DNA from 2 places in the Brevibacillus sp. genome. Region 2 is predicted to be linked to the other one. Evidence: predicted binding sites of a transcription regulator. Region 2 holds the regulator's gene; the other holds the start of a gene.
What was found. The regulator LexA, encoded in region 2, represses DNA repair genes until DNA is damaged. The targets are predictions, from matches to a motif close to CGAACATATGTTCG.
Positions count from the first base shown of each region.

Region 1: recA (recombinase RecA) is a predicted target of LexA. The motif match lies at 5,365-5,378, and genes of this name have one in related genera.

Region 1 covers NZ_DOTK01000034.1:258,921-266,092, forward strand. Annotated here, with positions in the region: gene DEP07_RS09435 (helix-turn-helix domain-containing protein) at 1-305, shown strand, start outside; gene rimO (30S ribosomal protein S12 methylthiotransferase RimO) at 425-1,771, shown strand; gene pgsA (CDP-diacylglycerol--glycerol-3-phosphate 3-phosphatidyltransferase) at 1,772-2,347, shown strand; gene DEP07_RS09450 (competence/damage-inducible protein A) at 2,456-3,700, shown strand; gene DEP07_RS09455 (DEAD/DEAH box helicase) at 3,708-5,297, shown strand; gene recA (recombinase RecA) at 5,464-6,522, shown strand; gene DEP07_RS09465 (regulatory protein RecX) at 6,640-7,172, shown strand, end outside.
Region 2 covers NZ_DOTK01000026.1:129,366-136,537, forward strand. Annotated here, with positions in the region: gene DEP07_RS06345 (HelD family protein) at 1-86, opposite strand, end outside; gene crcB (fluoride efflux transporter CrcB) at 124-489, opposite strand; gene DEP07_RS06355 (DUF896 domain-containing protein) at 586-783, opposite strand; gene yneA (cell division suppressor protein YneA) at 876-1,211, opposite strand; gene lexA (transcriptional repressor LexA) at 1,524-2,147, shown strand; gene DEP07_RS06370 (DUF456 domain-containing protein) at 2,195-2,680, opposite strand; gene DEP07_RS06375 (DUF4269 domain-containing protein) at 2,807-3,376, shown strand; gene DEP07_RS06380 (CD3324 family protein) at 3,661-3,975, shown strand; gene DEP07_RS06385 (FusB/FusC family EF-G-binding protein) at 4,146-4,784, shown strand; gene DEP07_RS06390 (hypothetical protein) at 5,205-5,582, opposite strand; gene DEP07_RS06395 (putative quinol monooxygenase) at 6,377-6,673, opposite strand; gene DEP07_RS06400 (nitroreductase family protein) at 6,705-7,172, opposite strand, start outside.

The DNA.
Region 1 (7,172 bases), on a different contig from region 2:
AAGGCTCCATGTACAATTACTCTTTGCAAGGCGGAGAGAAAATTACGGTTCATTTGAAAGTGAAGGAAGACAGAAGCTGGTTCGGTGTATCGGAAGGAAAAGGCAAGAAGTATGTGGAGGAAGGCGAACTGCGAAAAGGCGCCAAGGAAGAGATCACGATTGAATTGAAGAAATCGGCGTATGTCCGCCTCGGAAAGCCGACGGCCTTGGAGCTGACCGTGAACGGAGCTGCGGTCGATACATCCAAAATGAAGTTCATGCCGTCGAACCTTACCATCAAAATGAAAGAGGCAACAGCACAGTAGGCAAGCATTATGCTTGCCTTTCGTACTTTCGTCTCTTTTGACACTTCCTTTAGGCTTATATTATACTGGATAGGTGTAATATGGGCTGGTATGACCAATTGGAGGAAAGAGGAAAAAAGATGGCAGAGAAGGTAGGCACGCGTGAAAAAGTAGCGATTGTTACGCTGGGCTGTGAGAAGAATTTGGTCGATTCCGACATGATGGCCCATCTGATAGATGAAAAAGGCTATGAACTGGTTGACAATCCGGAAGAAGCAACCGTGGTCATCGTCAATACCTGTGGCTTCATTGATGCCGCCAAGGAAGAATCTGTGAACAAGATTCTGGAGATGGGCGAGCTGAAGGAAGCCGGCAAGCTGAAATCGCTTGTGGTGGCAGGCTGTCTCACACAACGCTACAAAGAGGATATCTTGAACGAGATCCCTGAAGTGGACGGCATTGTCGGAACAGGCGATTTTATGTCGATTACAGGGATCATTGAAGAATCGCTGGAAGGCAAGCGTCCGATTTTTGTGGGCAACCCAATCTTTGCGTACGAAGATGTCGTCAAGCGAAAAGTGAAAGAAGGCACGTATTCGGCATACATTAAAATTGCCGAGGGATGCGACAATGCCTGTACCTTCTGTAGTATCCCCCTGATGCGCGGCGGATTCCGCAGCCGGACGATCGAGTCCATTCTGGAGGAAGCCCGCCATCTGGCGCAGCAGGGGATTGTGGAGATCAGCTTGATTGCCCAGGACTCCACGAACTACGGTACAGATATTTACGATGGCAAGTTGATGCTTCCCGAGCTGCTCAACCGGCTCGCCGAAGTGGAGGGAATCGAGTGGATTCGTCTGCATTACGCATACCCGGGCTTTTTTACAGACGAATTGATTCAAACGTTTGCTACGAATCCAAAGGTATGCAAATACATCGACATGCCATTGCAGCACTCAGAAGACCACATTCTGAAAAGAATGCGTCGTCCGGGTCGCCAAACGGATATTCGCGAGCTTGTCGGTAAAATCCGCGCGCAAGTACCGGATGTTGCCCTGCGAACTTCCTTGATTGTAGGCTTCCCTGGCGAAAACGAAGAGGACTTTGCCAAGTTGTCCGACTTCGTGAAAGACATCCGTTTTGACCGTTTGGGTGTGTTCACTTATTCGAATGAAGAGGACACCCCGGCTTCCCGTCTGCCTGATCATGTGGACGAAGAGGCCAAGGAAAAGCGGGCGAACATGCTGATGGAAATTCAGCGTGAGATTGCAAGCGAGCGCAATGGCCGCTTTGTCGGCCAGGAGCTGGACGTCCTGATTGAGCGTTACGAAGGGCGCAACGACATTTATGTAGGCCGGACGCAATACGATGCCCCGGAAATTGACGGGGAAGTATTCGTAACCGGATTCAAAGGCAAATTAGGCTCAATCGTAAAGGTAAAGATCACACACTCCTATGAATACGATTTGGCCGGGGAGGTAGTCTAGGTGAATCTCGCCAACCGCATCACCCTCGCCAGGATTTTCCTGGTGCCGGTAGTTATGTTTTTTCTGCTGGTGCGTTACAACATCGGGACATTTTCCATTGGCAGCCTGACGATGACGTATAACGAGCTGATTGCGGCTTTGGTGTTTATCCTAGCAGCCAGTACGGACGGACTCGACGGTTACATTGCACGCAAACGCAAGATCGTGACCAATCTCGGAAAATTTTTGGACCCGCTTGCCGACAAGCTGCTCATCTCTGCTGCCTTGATTTCCTTGGTGGAGATGCAGCGGCTGGAGGCGTGGATTGCGATTGTGATTATCAGCAGGGAGTTTGCTGTAACAGGTTTGCGCCTTGTTGCTGCGGCTGAAGGACAGGTAATTGCTGCCAGTGCTTTGGGTAAACTGAAAACATGGGTGCAGATCGTGGCGATTACAGCCGTCATGATCCGCAATTTCCCATTCGGCTTTTTCGGGATTCCCTTCGATGAGGTAGCCACTTGGGCCATGGTTGTGATTACGCTTTATTCCGGGTACGACTACTTTGCGAAAAATCGCAACGTCATCCAATACTCGTAGTTACGGGTATTGGTCTCTTTTTTCACAAGACTCTTCTCTTGCGCCACTATCGGTGATAAACTGTTTGGTTAGAGGCTTTTCTACTCTCAAAGAGAATGGATGAGGAAAATGAGAGCGGAGATTATCGCAGTAGGTACCGAGCTTTTGCTAGGCCAGATTGCCAACACCAATGCTCAGTTTCTCTCGCAAAAACTGGCGGAAATTGGTGTCGGAGTGTATTTTCATTCCGTTGTCGGCGATAACACGCAGCGGTTGCAGCAGGTGATCGCCCTCGCAGCCGACCGTTCCGATCTTGTCATTTTTACGGGTGGGCTTGGACCGACTCAGGATGACCTGACAAAAGAAACAGTGGCAGGGCACGTGGGCGTCGGACTGGAGACAAATCCGGAAGCCATGGAAAGAATTGAACAATTCTTTTTGCAACGTGGGATTGTCATGACGGAAAACAATCGGAAGCAGGCGCTGGTTCTCTCAGGCAGCCATGTCTTCCCCAATGACTTCGGGATGGCGCCTGGGATGGCGATCCGTCATGACAGTTGCACGTTCGTGCTTCTCCCTGGACCGCCTAGCGAGCTGTACCCGATGGTGGAGCATTACGTCATGCCGTACTTGACGGATCTGTTGCCGGAGAAGCGAGTATTTCATTCTCATGTGCTGCGCTTCTACGGGATCGGTGAGTCTGCTCTGGAGGAGCGGTTGCTGGATCTGATTGAAAAACAGGACAACCCGACGATTGCTCCGTATGCAAAAGAATTTGAAGTAACGCTGCGGATTACGGCGAGGGCCTCAACGGCAGAAGAAGGAGAAGTCTTGATTTTGCCGGTCGAGGAGGAGATTCGCAAGCGCGTTGGCGAGTACGTGTACGGGATGGGTGAGGATTCTTCCCTGCACGATGTATTGGTAAGCGAACTGAAAAAGCGAAACGAGACCATCGCGTGTGCAGAGAGCTGTACAGGCGGCACGATCGCTTCGCTCATTACTTCCGTTCCTGGCAGTTCGTCTGTTTTCCAAGGAGGCATCGTTTGCTATACAAACGATGTGAAAAAACAGCTGCTCGACGTGCCTGAAGAAGTGTTGTCCACAGACGGCGCAGTCAGCCGCCAGACAGCGCAGCTGCTTGCGGAGAATGTACGAGCCAAGCTGGGAGCCACATACGGAGTTTCCGTGACGGGTGTGGCTGGTCCCGATCCATCGGAAGGCAAGCCTGTAGGTCTTGTCTACGTAGGGATTGCGGGTGAAGGGATGCCAACAGTAGTCAAAGAGCTTCGCCTTGCAGGCAGAAGAAAGGCGATTGTTGGGCGTGCCGCCAAATTTGCGCTATTTTATGCGCTGCAAATGCAAAAAGAAAGGTGACGTTTTCATGACGATGTTTTCTGATTTTCCTTTACATAAATCCATTTTGCAGGCGATCCACGATATGGGCTTCGAAGAGCCATCGCCGATTCAGGCAGCCTGCATTCCGAAAGTGCTGGACGGAGGAGACTTGATCGGTCAAGCACAGACCGGAACGGGAAAAACAGCGGCTTTCGGGATTCCGCTTGTAGAAAAAATTACACCAGCCAATCGCGTACAAGCGATTGTGTTGACCCCGACTCGCGAGTTGGCCATCCAGGTTGCCGGAGAGCTTTTGCGCATCTCCAAGTACAACAAAGTGCGCACACTGCCAATCTACGGCGGACAGTCCATCGGTCACCAGATTCGCGCTCTGCGCCAAGGCGTACAGATCGTGGTGGGAACCCCTGGACGCGTCATGGACCATTTGCGTCGCAAAACGCTGAAGCTGGAGAATGTACATACGCTCATTCTCGATGAAGCGGACGAAATGCTGGACATGGGCTTCATCGAAGATATCGAAACAATCATCAATCATATGCCGGAAGAGCGCCAGACGTTGCTCTTCTCTGCAACGATGCCGCCTGAAATCAAGCGTTTGGCTACCCGTTACATGAAACAGCCGCAAACGATCGCTGTCAGCCGCGAAGAAGTGACAGCGCCGTTGATCGAGCAAGTGTACTACAAAGTGTTCGACCGAAACAAAGTGGAGAGCCTGTGTCGCATTCTCGACAGCGAAGATGTAGAGCTTGGCATCATCTTTTGCCGTACCAAACGCGGCGTAGATGAGCTGTCCGAAGTGCTGCAATCCCGCGGATACTTGGCAGATGGCTTGCACGGTGACCTGTCCCAGGCACAGCGCGACAAAGTGATGAACTCTTTCCGTGAAGGCTCGATTGAATTTTTGATCGCAACAGACGTAGCAGCGCGCGGGATCGACGTAGGCAACGTCTCGCACGTAATCAACTACGACATTCCGCAAGACTCCGAAAGCTACGTGCACCGGATCGGCCGTACAGGTCGTGCAGGACGCAAAGGAATCGCCATGACATTGGTGACGCCGCGCGAAGTCAGACAGATGATGTTCATCCAGAAGCAGACAAAAGCGCAAGTGCTGTCCCGCAACGTACCGTCGCTTGAGGAAGTGGCGGAGCGCAAGCAAGAACAGCTTCGCGAGCAGCTGACAAGCCTTTTGGAGAGCGATGCGATCGCGGATATGTACCAAAAGGTTGCGGAATCGCTCGTCGCCCAATACCCGGCCGAGAAAGTCGCGGCTGCTGCGCTGCATCTGGCTTTCCATTCCGAAGCAGGCCAAATGCAGGAGGCAGAAGCGTACAACTTCGGAGAGACGGGTGCTGCAAAAGGCATGGTTCGCTTCTTCCTGAACGTAGGCCGCAATGCGAACATGAAGCCGCAAGATTTGGTGCGCGAGATTTCCGAGTCGGTAGGCATTCCTGGCAAATCGGTTGGCCGCATCGACATTTTCGAGAACTTCACGTTCGTGGAAGTGCCGGAAGAAGTGGCGGCATTCGTTTACGAGTCGCTGCGCCAAACCCGCATCAACGGCAAACGCATCAACCTGGAGCCGGCAAAGCCGCGCGGTGCAAAACGCTCCTAATTGCTCAGGTGAAAAACAGACAGCCATTTCTCTGGAACTATCCAGAAAATGGCTGTTTTTTACGATGCGAATATTTGTTCGCAAAAAACACTTGGCAAACGGTTCTATCTCGATGTATGATGAAGACAAGCAAAAGAGATGCGAAAAGTGAAAGGGTGTGTACCATTTGTCAGATCGTCGCGCAGCTTTGGAGAGTGCATTGCGTCAAATAGAAAAGCAGTTCGGAAAAGGTTCCATCATGAAGTTGGGAGAGGTGTCCAACGTTCAGATTTCGACCGTTTCCAGTGGTGCGTTAGCGTTGGATATCGCATTGGGTGTAGGTGGATTCCCACGTGGCCGTATCGTCGAGATTTATGGTCCTGAGTCTTCCGGTAAAACAACCGTAGCGCTCCATGCGATCGCAGAAGTACAACGTCAAGGTGGACAAGCGGCTTTCATCGACGCCGAGCATGCACTGGACCCTGTCTATGCAGCGAAGCTGGGCGTGAACATCGATGAGTTGCTGCTTTCCCAGCCGGATACAGGGGAGCAAGCATTGGAAATTGCCGAAGCGCTGGTGCGCTCCGGTGCAGTAGATATCATCGTCGTGGACTCTGTAGCAGCACTGGTTCCAAAAGCAGAGATTGAAGGCGAGATGGGGGATTCCCACGTAGGTTTGCAAGCCCGCCTGATGTCGCAAGCTTTGCGCAAACTGTCCGGTGCGATCAACAAGTCCAAGACAATCGCGATCTTCATCAACCAGTTGCGTGAAAAAGTAGGCGTGATGTTCGGTAACCCAGAGACAACTCCAGGTGGACGCGCTCTGAAATTCTACGCCAGCGTGCGTCTGGATGTTCGTAAAGCAGAATCGATCAAAGTCGGTAACGATATCCTTGGCAGCAAGACCAAGATCAAGGTCGTGAAAAACAAAGTAGCGCCACCGTTCAAAGTCGCTGAAGTGGACATCATGTACGGGGAAGGGATCTCCAAAGAGGGCAGCATCCTCGATATCGGTTCCGAAATCGATGTGGTACAAAAAAGTGGTGCTTGGTACTCCTTCAACGAGGAGCGCCTCGGCCAAGGACGGGAAAACTCGAAAGTCTTCCTCAAAGAAAACCCGCATATTGCTTCCCAAATCGAGACAAAGGTTCGCGAGTATTTCAGCCTCAATCCAGGCTCTGTTCCTGAAGCAGAACCAGTCGTCGATCCTGAGCAAGACGAAGAGCCAGCATTTGACCTTGAGTAATGGAGCATAAGTGAACAGCCTGTCGATGAGACAGGCTGTTTTCTGTGACAGACGTCCCGAGGCTTTTCTATGTTCTATTAGATTGAACAACAAAGCCGAAGAAAGGAGTGGGCCAAAATGAAGAGCGGCCAAATCACTGCCGTTCACCGCGACAACAAGCAAAAACAGCGGTATCACATTGATTTGGATGGGGAGTATGCGTTTACGGTACATGAAGACATACTGGTAAAGTACAACCTATTTAAAGGCACCGATGTGGACGAGTCGTTTTATTGTGAAGTGCTGGTGGCGGAAGAGCGACACAAGGCGTATTTGGGCGCCCTGAAATACTTGGGGATGCGCCCGCGCACCCGCAGTCAGTTGCAAGCGTATTTGCTGGACAAAGGCTTTGATGCAAAAGTTGCCGATGAGATTTGCCAGCGTTGCGAAGATCACGGATACATAGACGATGAAGCATTTGCCAAGCAGTGGGTGGAAGAACGGCTGCGCCTGAAGCCGCGAAGCTCCTACATGCTGCGCATGGAACTGGCGCAGCGCGGGGTAGACAAGGCGATTGCCGAAGATGCCGTGCAAGGCGTTTCAAGAGAGGCTGAACTGGAAGCTGCCCGCGCTTTGATAGAGAAGAAAGCGCGGCGGATCACAGGAGCGCC
Region 2 (7,172 bases):
AGTTGAACAATCTCGTCGTCAATGAGCGCAATCGTCTCTTTCAGCTTGTTTTGTTCTGCTTCGTAATCGCGGTGCTGGGTACTCACACCCATCCCCCCTCTCAGCTTTATCCATTATTTTTTATTATTGCATTTGCCGGGCAAGCCAAATCCCTACGGCGCATGAGGACAGCCCGACCACGATACTCGCGAGTGCATACAGCGTCCCGCGCAGCCATTGCCCGTCGCCCCAAAAAGAAACAACCTCCAGAGAAAAGGTGGAAAACGTCGTGAAGCCACCCATAACCCCTGTGGTAAACAAAATATACACTTCGGGAGAAATGCCTCCCCGCTCTTTGCCGATCACAAACAACACGCCGATCAAAAATGAGCCGATGATGTTGGCTAACCAGGTGCCGATTGGCCACCCCGGCTGATTCGCCGCCAAAGACAACCAATAGCGAAACAATGAACCGACAGCACCGCCTACCGCTACAGCCACCCACGCCATCTGTTTTCCTCCTCTGTCGAATACCTGATAGTCATAAGGAACAAAAAGACACCCGAGCGTCAAGCAAGGATGTCTGCCTTATCAATACAAGTGAGCTTAATGTTTGGGACGATTCTCTTCAAGATCTTCCACATAACGGATGGAATCGAGATTCGCTTTCAGCGATGCCTTGACCGCATCAATGTACTTTTGTCGCAGAGCTTGCTGCTCTTGCTTTTCCTCATCGGTCAAACCAACCTCGCGCGATTTTTTGACCAGTTCGTTGATTCGTTTGATTTCCGCGTCAGATACCACGTACGGTTCCTCCCACCCAGTAGTAATGCCGTTTAATTATATCACATCAGGGCGAACTCGCAAGATGGAGACGAACCGGCAAGTGCTTTCTATCATTTCGGATCGGGAATGAGCAAGGTCTGTCCCGGATAAATCAGATTGCTCTGCAGATCGTTCGCCTCTTTAATATCCTGGATCAGATCGCGTACATCGACCGTCTCCGTTTGATGGCGGACTGCAATGGTCCACAAGCTGTCACCGTCGCGAACCGTCACTTCTGTTCCTTTTAGCGGCTCAGCGTGCGAAGAAGCAAACACCAGTTCGGTCAACAAGTAAAAAAAGAGAGAAAACGTAATCAGGAACAACAGGGCTTGGCCTCTGGTAATACCAAAACGGACGCGACGGGACGATTCTTTTTCAAAACGGTTAGGAATAGACATGACATTCATGGGATAACCTCCTGCAAACATACGTTCTATAAGTTCGTACCCTAATCATAAATGAGAACATATGTTCATGTCAATACGAAAACCTGCCCCTTTGCAAAATTCACGCAGGTGACGGCAAGATGGCCAATTCCCCTTTTGGTATGGGACAATCCGCGAACAGCCATGCTTCTGGCTCGCACCAACCATTCGACAAGAAACGTTCTTTCGGGCAAAAATTCCTGTTCGCCTTTTTATCGAACTTATGTTTGTCGAACGCAAGCTCCCATGGTATAATATAGGAAAATATGTTCGAGAAATCAGGGGTGTCTTTTTATGTCAAAATTATCTAGCAGACAACAAGCCATCATCGAATTCATTCGGAAGGAAGTTCGCGACAAAGGTTATCCTCCATCTGTGCGCGAAATCGGCGAAGCTGTCGGACTGGCTTCCAGCTCTACCGTACACGGCCACTTGGCCCGCCTGGAAAAGAAAGGCCTGATTCGCCGCGACCCGACCAAACCGCGCGCGATCGAGCTGTTGTCTGAAGAAGATCGCTTCCAGGACAACTTCGAAGACTCCGTTGTCCGCGTTCCTGTCATCGGGAAAGTAACCGCCGGGCAACCGATCACGGCGATTGAGGACGTAGAGGAATACTTCCCGCTTCCAGAAAATATCGTGACTTCAGACAAGGTGTACATGCTGCGCGTGTCCGGAAACAGTATGATCGACGCCGGAATCCTCGACGGAGACTACGTCATCGTGCGCCAGCAGCATGTAGCAAACAACGGAGATATCGTTGTCGCCATGACCGAAGAAGACGAAGCAACCGTCAAGCGCTTTTTCAAAGAAAAAAACCACTTCCGTCTCCAGCCTGAGAACGCCACGATGGAACCGATCATTTTGGACGCCGTTTCCATTCTCGGCAAAGTCATCGGCGTCTACCGCCTCATTCACTAATTTCGCGACATACAAAAAAGGACAGCCATCGCTGTCCTTTTTTCTCTCTATCTGGCGAGGAAAAACCAGATAATCATGGTCACCTGCAACACTACTTTGACTACTGCGCTTCCCAAAAAGCCGATCAGGGAGCCAAAGCCCGCTTTGACCGCCCGCTCGAAAGGCTGGTTCTGCACCAACAGCTCCACCAGCACGACGAAGACAAACGGCAAAATGATCATCCCAAATGGCGGGAACACGAAAATCCCGAGAAAAATCCCTGCGGCAGCCGCCACCGACGACCATTTGGAGCCGCCGTATTTTTTCACGAAATACATGTTGGTCAACAAGTCAGCGCCGTACAGCAAAATACTGAATACCACCATTCCCCACCAGAAGGACGCTGGCAACCCCGCTCCCGGATCTGCTATGAAAAAGTGGTAGAGCAAAAAGCCTGCCCACAGCAAAATCGTATCGGGTAACACAGGCAAAAATATACCTGCAATACTGAGCGCGAATAGCACCAAAACAACGATCCAGAGTAAAATATCCATCTGCATGCACTCCCCTCACATAGGTAATACGAGCAAAAGCGATTTTTGTTGCACACTTGTTTTCGCGAATCTATCATACTTGTTGCGACAAACATCTGCAAATACCGAACGAAACAGGAGTTTTCTATGACGAGAAACTGGCGTGATCTCACCTATTTGCGAAACGGTACAGCAAAACAGCAAGCAGCCGCACGAGCCATCGAACAAAGCGCGGTATTGCAACGCCTGCAAGCTTTTGATCCGGTGCTCGCCGGAACGATTCCGCTCGACATCGATATTGGCGACAGCGATTTGGACATCGTCTGCGAATGCTACGATCTTGAGCTGTTCGCCGAGATCGCCCGCAGCTTTTACGCAGACTGCGAAGAATACCAGGAAGCCCGCATGCCGGTACAAGCTGTGCCCACATGTCTTGTCTCCTTTTTTGCCCACGGCTTCTGGTTCGAGCTTTTTGCCCAACCGCGCCCCGTCGAACAACAAAACGCGTATCGGCACATGATCATCGAACATCGCTTGCTGCAACTGGCAGGACCGAAAGCGCGGCAGCACATCCGCCAGCTCAAGCAAAACGGCTTGAAGACAGAGCCAGCTTTTGCCTCCTACTTTCACATCCCGGGAGCTGACCCGTACCAAGCGTTGCTTGCGCTGGAGCCATGGACAGATGATCAGTTGCTTGACCTGATCGTCGGCCGATAAGCCGCAAAGATCGTGTTTTTTGAGTAACTTGGCAAAGCGCTCGCAAACATCTGCGCATGAAAATCGCTGCAAGATGATCTATAATGGAAGGAACTGCGCAGAGTTTGCGTACTGCACAGGAAGGTATGAATCGTGATCGAGGGGGTGTATGGTTGGTGAATGGATTCAGTTTGCCAGATACTGCAGCGTCTCATGCAAAGCCTGGAAATAAAAAGGCGATACTTTGCATGAGGTGGACAGTCGTTTAGACAATACATCGCCTACCGTTATGTATCTCATTTTTTATTTTCCGGCTTTGCCCCTTATTTGAATGCCAAAATAAGGAGCGAGCGAAAATGAAATATGCGAATGCAGCCAATATGCTGCCAGAAAGCCTGATTGCAGAAATCCAGAAGTATGTGCAGGGGGAAACCATCTATATCCCGAAGTCAAAAACCACGCATTATAAATGGGGAACCCGCTCTGGCGGAAGAAAACAGCTGGACGAAAGGAACAACCTGATCCGCAACGCTTTTCGCGAAGGTGTGTCCATTCCACAGCTGGCCGAACAGTACTTTCTCTCGATCGAAACGATCAAAAAAATCGTATATGTCAAATAGACTCAGGCACTGATCTGTCCCCAGGACGATCAGTGCTTTTTCTATGCCGAGTTTTGTTTAGAATCGTTCTCTCCCTATCAAGCGCAGCCGTTTGCTTTTAAAGTAAAAGAGACAAAACTGCTGCGTTCTTCCACCAGCGCAGCGGACACATACAGGAGGTACACGATCACATGCAACCGTTTATTTTTCCCCACCACTACAACTTTATCAAATGGCAGGTGCAAAACTTGTTGAATGCGTATACGGGCAGCACGGATTTGAACGTCATCCGGGCACGAAAAGACATTGCGCAGGAAGCGGTTTTTCAGCTGTTCGCTGATCTTTCTGACGAACAAAGACAACTACTTGCGCCAATCCGTTCGCTGAAAGAAAAGAACGAAGCCAAACAGTTTCTGCTGTCTTTGTCGCCTTATGTTGTTCCGTTTCCCGCTGTTACCGAGCAAGCGATCAAAAAAATGTACCCGAAGATCAAGAAGCTCAAGCCACCAGTAGCCGCCGAGCTTCCGTATGCCGAGTTGTCGTACATCAGTTGGTTCGACAACGGTTCTGATAAAAAATTTATCATCGCCAACTACCCCGACAAGCTGATCGGTATCCACGGCACTTTTACGCCCATAGCGAAGAAAGGCATCTGTGCCATCTGCAACAAAGTTTCCGACATCGGCATGTTCGTCCTGGAAGCACGCGGTTCAAGTGACGGCACGTATTTGAAAAAAGGAAACTATTTATGCCAAGACAGCACAACCTGCAATCAAAACATCCGCTCTTTGGATAAACTGCACGAGTTTTTAGCTCTCATGATCAAATGAGGGACCAACAGCAACTTTCTGGGCAAAAACGATGACAGCTCCTTGTTCTCATTCATGAACAAGGAGCTGTTTTGGCAAAAAAATGAACCCCTCGTGCAGCTCAAGGGGTTGTTGATGGCAAGCGGGCGAGAGGTTGTATCTGATTCTCTCAAATGGAATCCATTATAAGCCCGCTTCCTGTGTGGAAGGTGCACGGAGAGATGGTTCCTTCCACACAGGATACGCCACGAGGAGGGCGATTTTCATCGAAGATGGCGTCCATCAACTAAAGCGAGGATGTTCCTTTCGGGTACTTTTACTATACTTTGCCTGCCTCTCTGCCGTCTCCTATCGAAAGTTAGGTAGGGGTTAATTTTTTTATCTCTTCATCACTCATAAGCAGACAGCCTCATAAATAACCGGAAAGCGAACCGCGTTTAGTCATGAAAAAGGGGCCGGAATTTTCACTAACACATAGTCACCCGTCCACTTTTGGGTAGTTACAATCAAATTTTCTCCTTGTTTTTCAAAGAAGAGGCCACTACCTTCTTTTTGTCGGAACGTCCATCCTTTTTGACTGACCATTTTCTTAATCAACTCATCAGCTGCGGATGCATCTCGTTCGCGTATGATATACCATTGTTGACCGTTTTCGTTCGATAATGTAACGATTGGTTTGTCAGAGTCATTCAGCTTTTCTATCACCGCTTTTTTGCTCATACTTTCTATTGGGAGTGGCGGATAGTAAAGTTTGTTGTCGAATACGAAAGCGCAAGCAAAGACAAGGATCAATCCGCTTACTACTAACCGCTTTTTCATCAGACCCCCCCATTTCAAATCTTTCCGGACCTGTTCTCCATCTTGTGAACCGAGATTGCCTGGGTCTATATGTATTACGACTCCTGTGTCTTAATGGATACTTTTCCCCAAACTTTTGGTGATTGCTTGCTTTTTGGGGTGAAATGGAAAGAAAAGGTGTAAATTTTGACATAGGCGGTGTACGATGATAGTGCCCGTTGTTCCTTTTCCTCCATTCTTATCCGTTGATGGAACGCCGTGTGCGATGAAAGTCGCCTGCACGGTGTAGGCTCGAACGAAATCCCTCCAAAACAGCAGGGAAGAAGTCGAGAATAGCAATCAAGCCCCGGTTGTTGTAGGCTCGGGAATACCTGATCTCGCTATCCCTCCTACCGGAACCCATGAGGCTGTTTCCCTTACCGATTATTTTGCTGATCCCGATGAAGATAGCCTGACTTTTACCATTCAATTTGAACGGGGATCGGGCTTTGTTTACACTTTCAACGATGTCGTTACTAGCCCTAACTATGGAAAAATTGTATTCCATACCATTTCGGGTCATTCAGATTACGCTATCGTGAAAGTCACCGCTCATGACGGAAAAGGTGGGACTGTCTCAGATTGCTTCGAAATAAGCGTTTCCTAACTCCCCTCCATCAACGGGTCATTGGATTTACACCCCAGAAGTGGGGTCTTTTTTTTCGGGTCTATGCTTTCCACCGCAATGTCTTCCCGTCATGCAAAAAAACAGCAAAGCTGATCACCTGGAGTCAGCTCCCAGGATCACCCTTGCTGTTTTTCTTTTCCAGACTGATTTACAGCTTCACTGGCTCGCCTGCGAATACTTCCACTTCCATCGGTGCCGAAACAAAAGCTGGTGCTTGCTTGATGAACGCCTGAAAATGAGCGCTTGCATTGTGCGCCGCTACTGCCGCAGCATCCGCCCACTTCTCAACCATCGTATAGCAATGCTCTTGCTCCGTGCTTTTCATCAGAACGTATCCGAGATTGCCTGCTTCCGCCTGGCTGGCAGCAACCAGCCCTTTGACCGCTTGCAAAAATGCTTCTTCCTGTGCAGGAATTACTTGCAGATGCGCATGAATGATCAGCATGTTTTTTCTCCCTTTCGAAAACGTAGTTGGATTATTTCCAGGTGGTCACTGTCTCCACCGGCAATCGATAAGACGGGTGCCCTTCCTTCGCCGCTTTGCCGATGCTGATTAACATGATCGGCAAATAGCGTTCCTTGTCCAGATCAAATGCCTCGGCGATTTGCTCTTTTTCATAGCCGCCAATCGGATTGGTGTCATAGCCAAAAGCACGGGCAACGAGCATCAGTTGCATCGATACGAGTCCCGCATCAATAAAATTGACGTCCCGCAGATCAGCAACCGACAGATTCGCGTAGTACGGTTTCACCGCTTGCAGCTGCATATCTTTCACTTCTTGCGGCATGTAACCAAGCTCGACCGCTTTTCCGAAAATCTCATCCATGTATGCGGCATTGTTCATGTCAACGAATACGGCAATGACCGCAGACGAAGTGAGCACTTGCGTCTTGTTGAAACGAGCCAGCTCGGCCAGCTTTTCTTTCCCTTCCTTGCTTTCGAT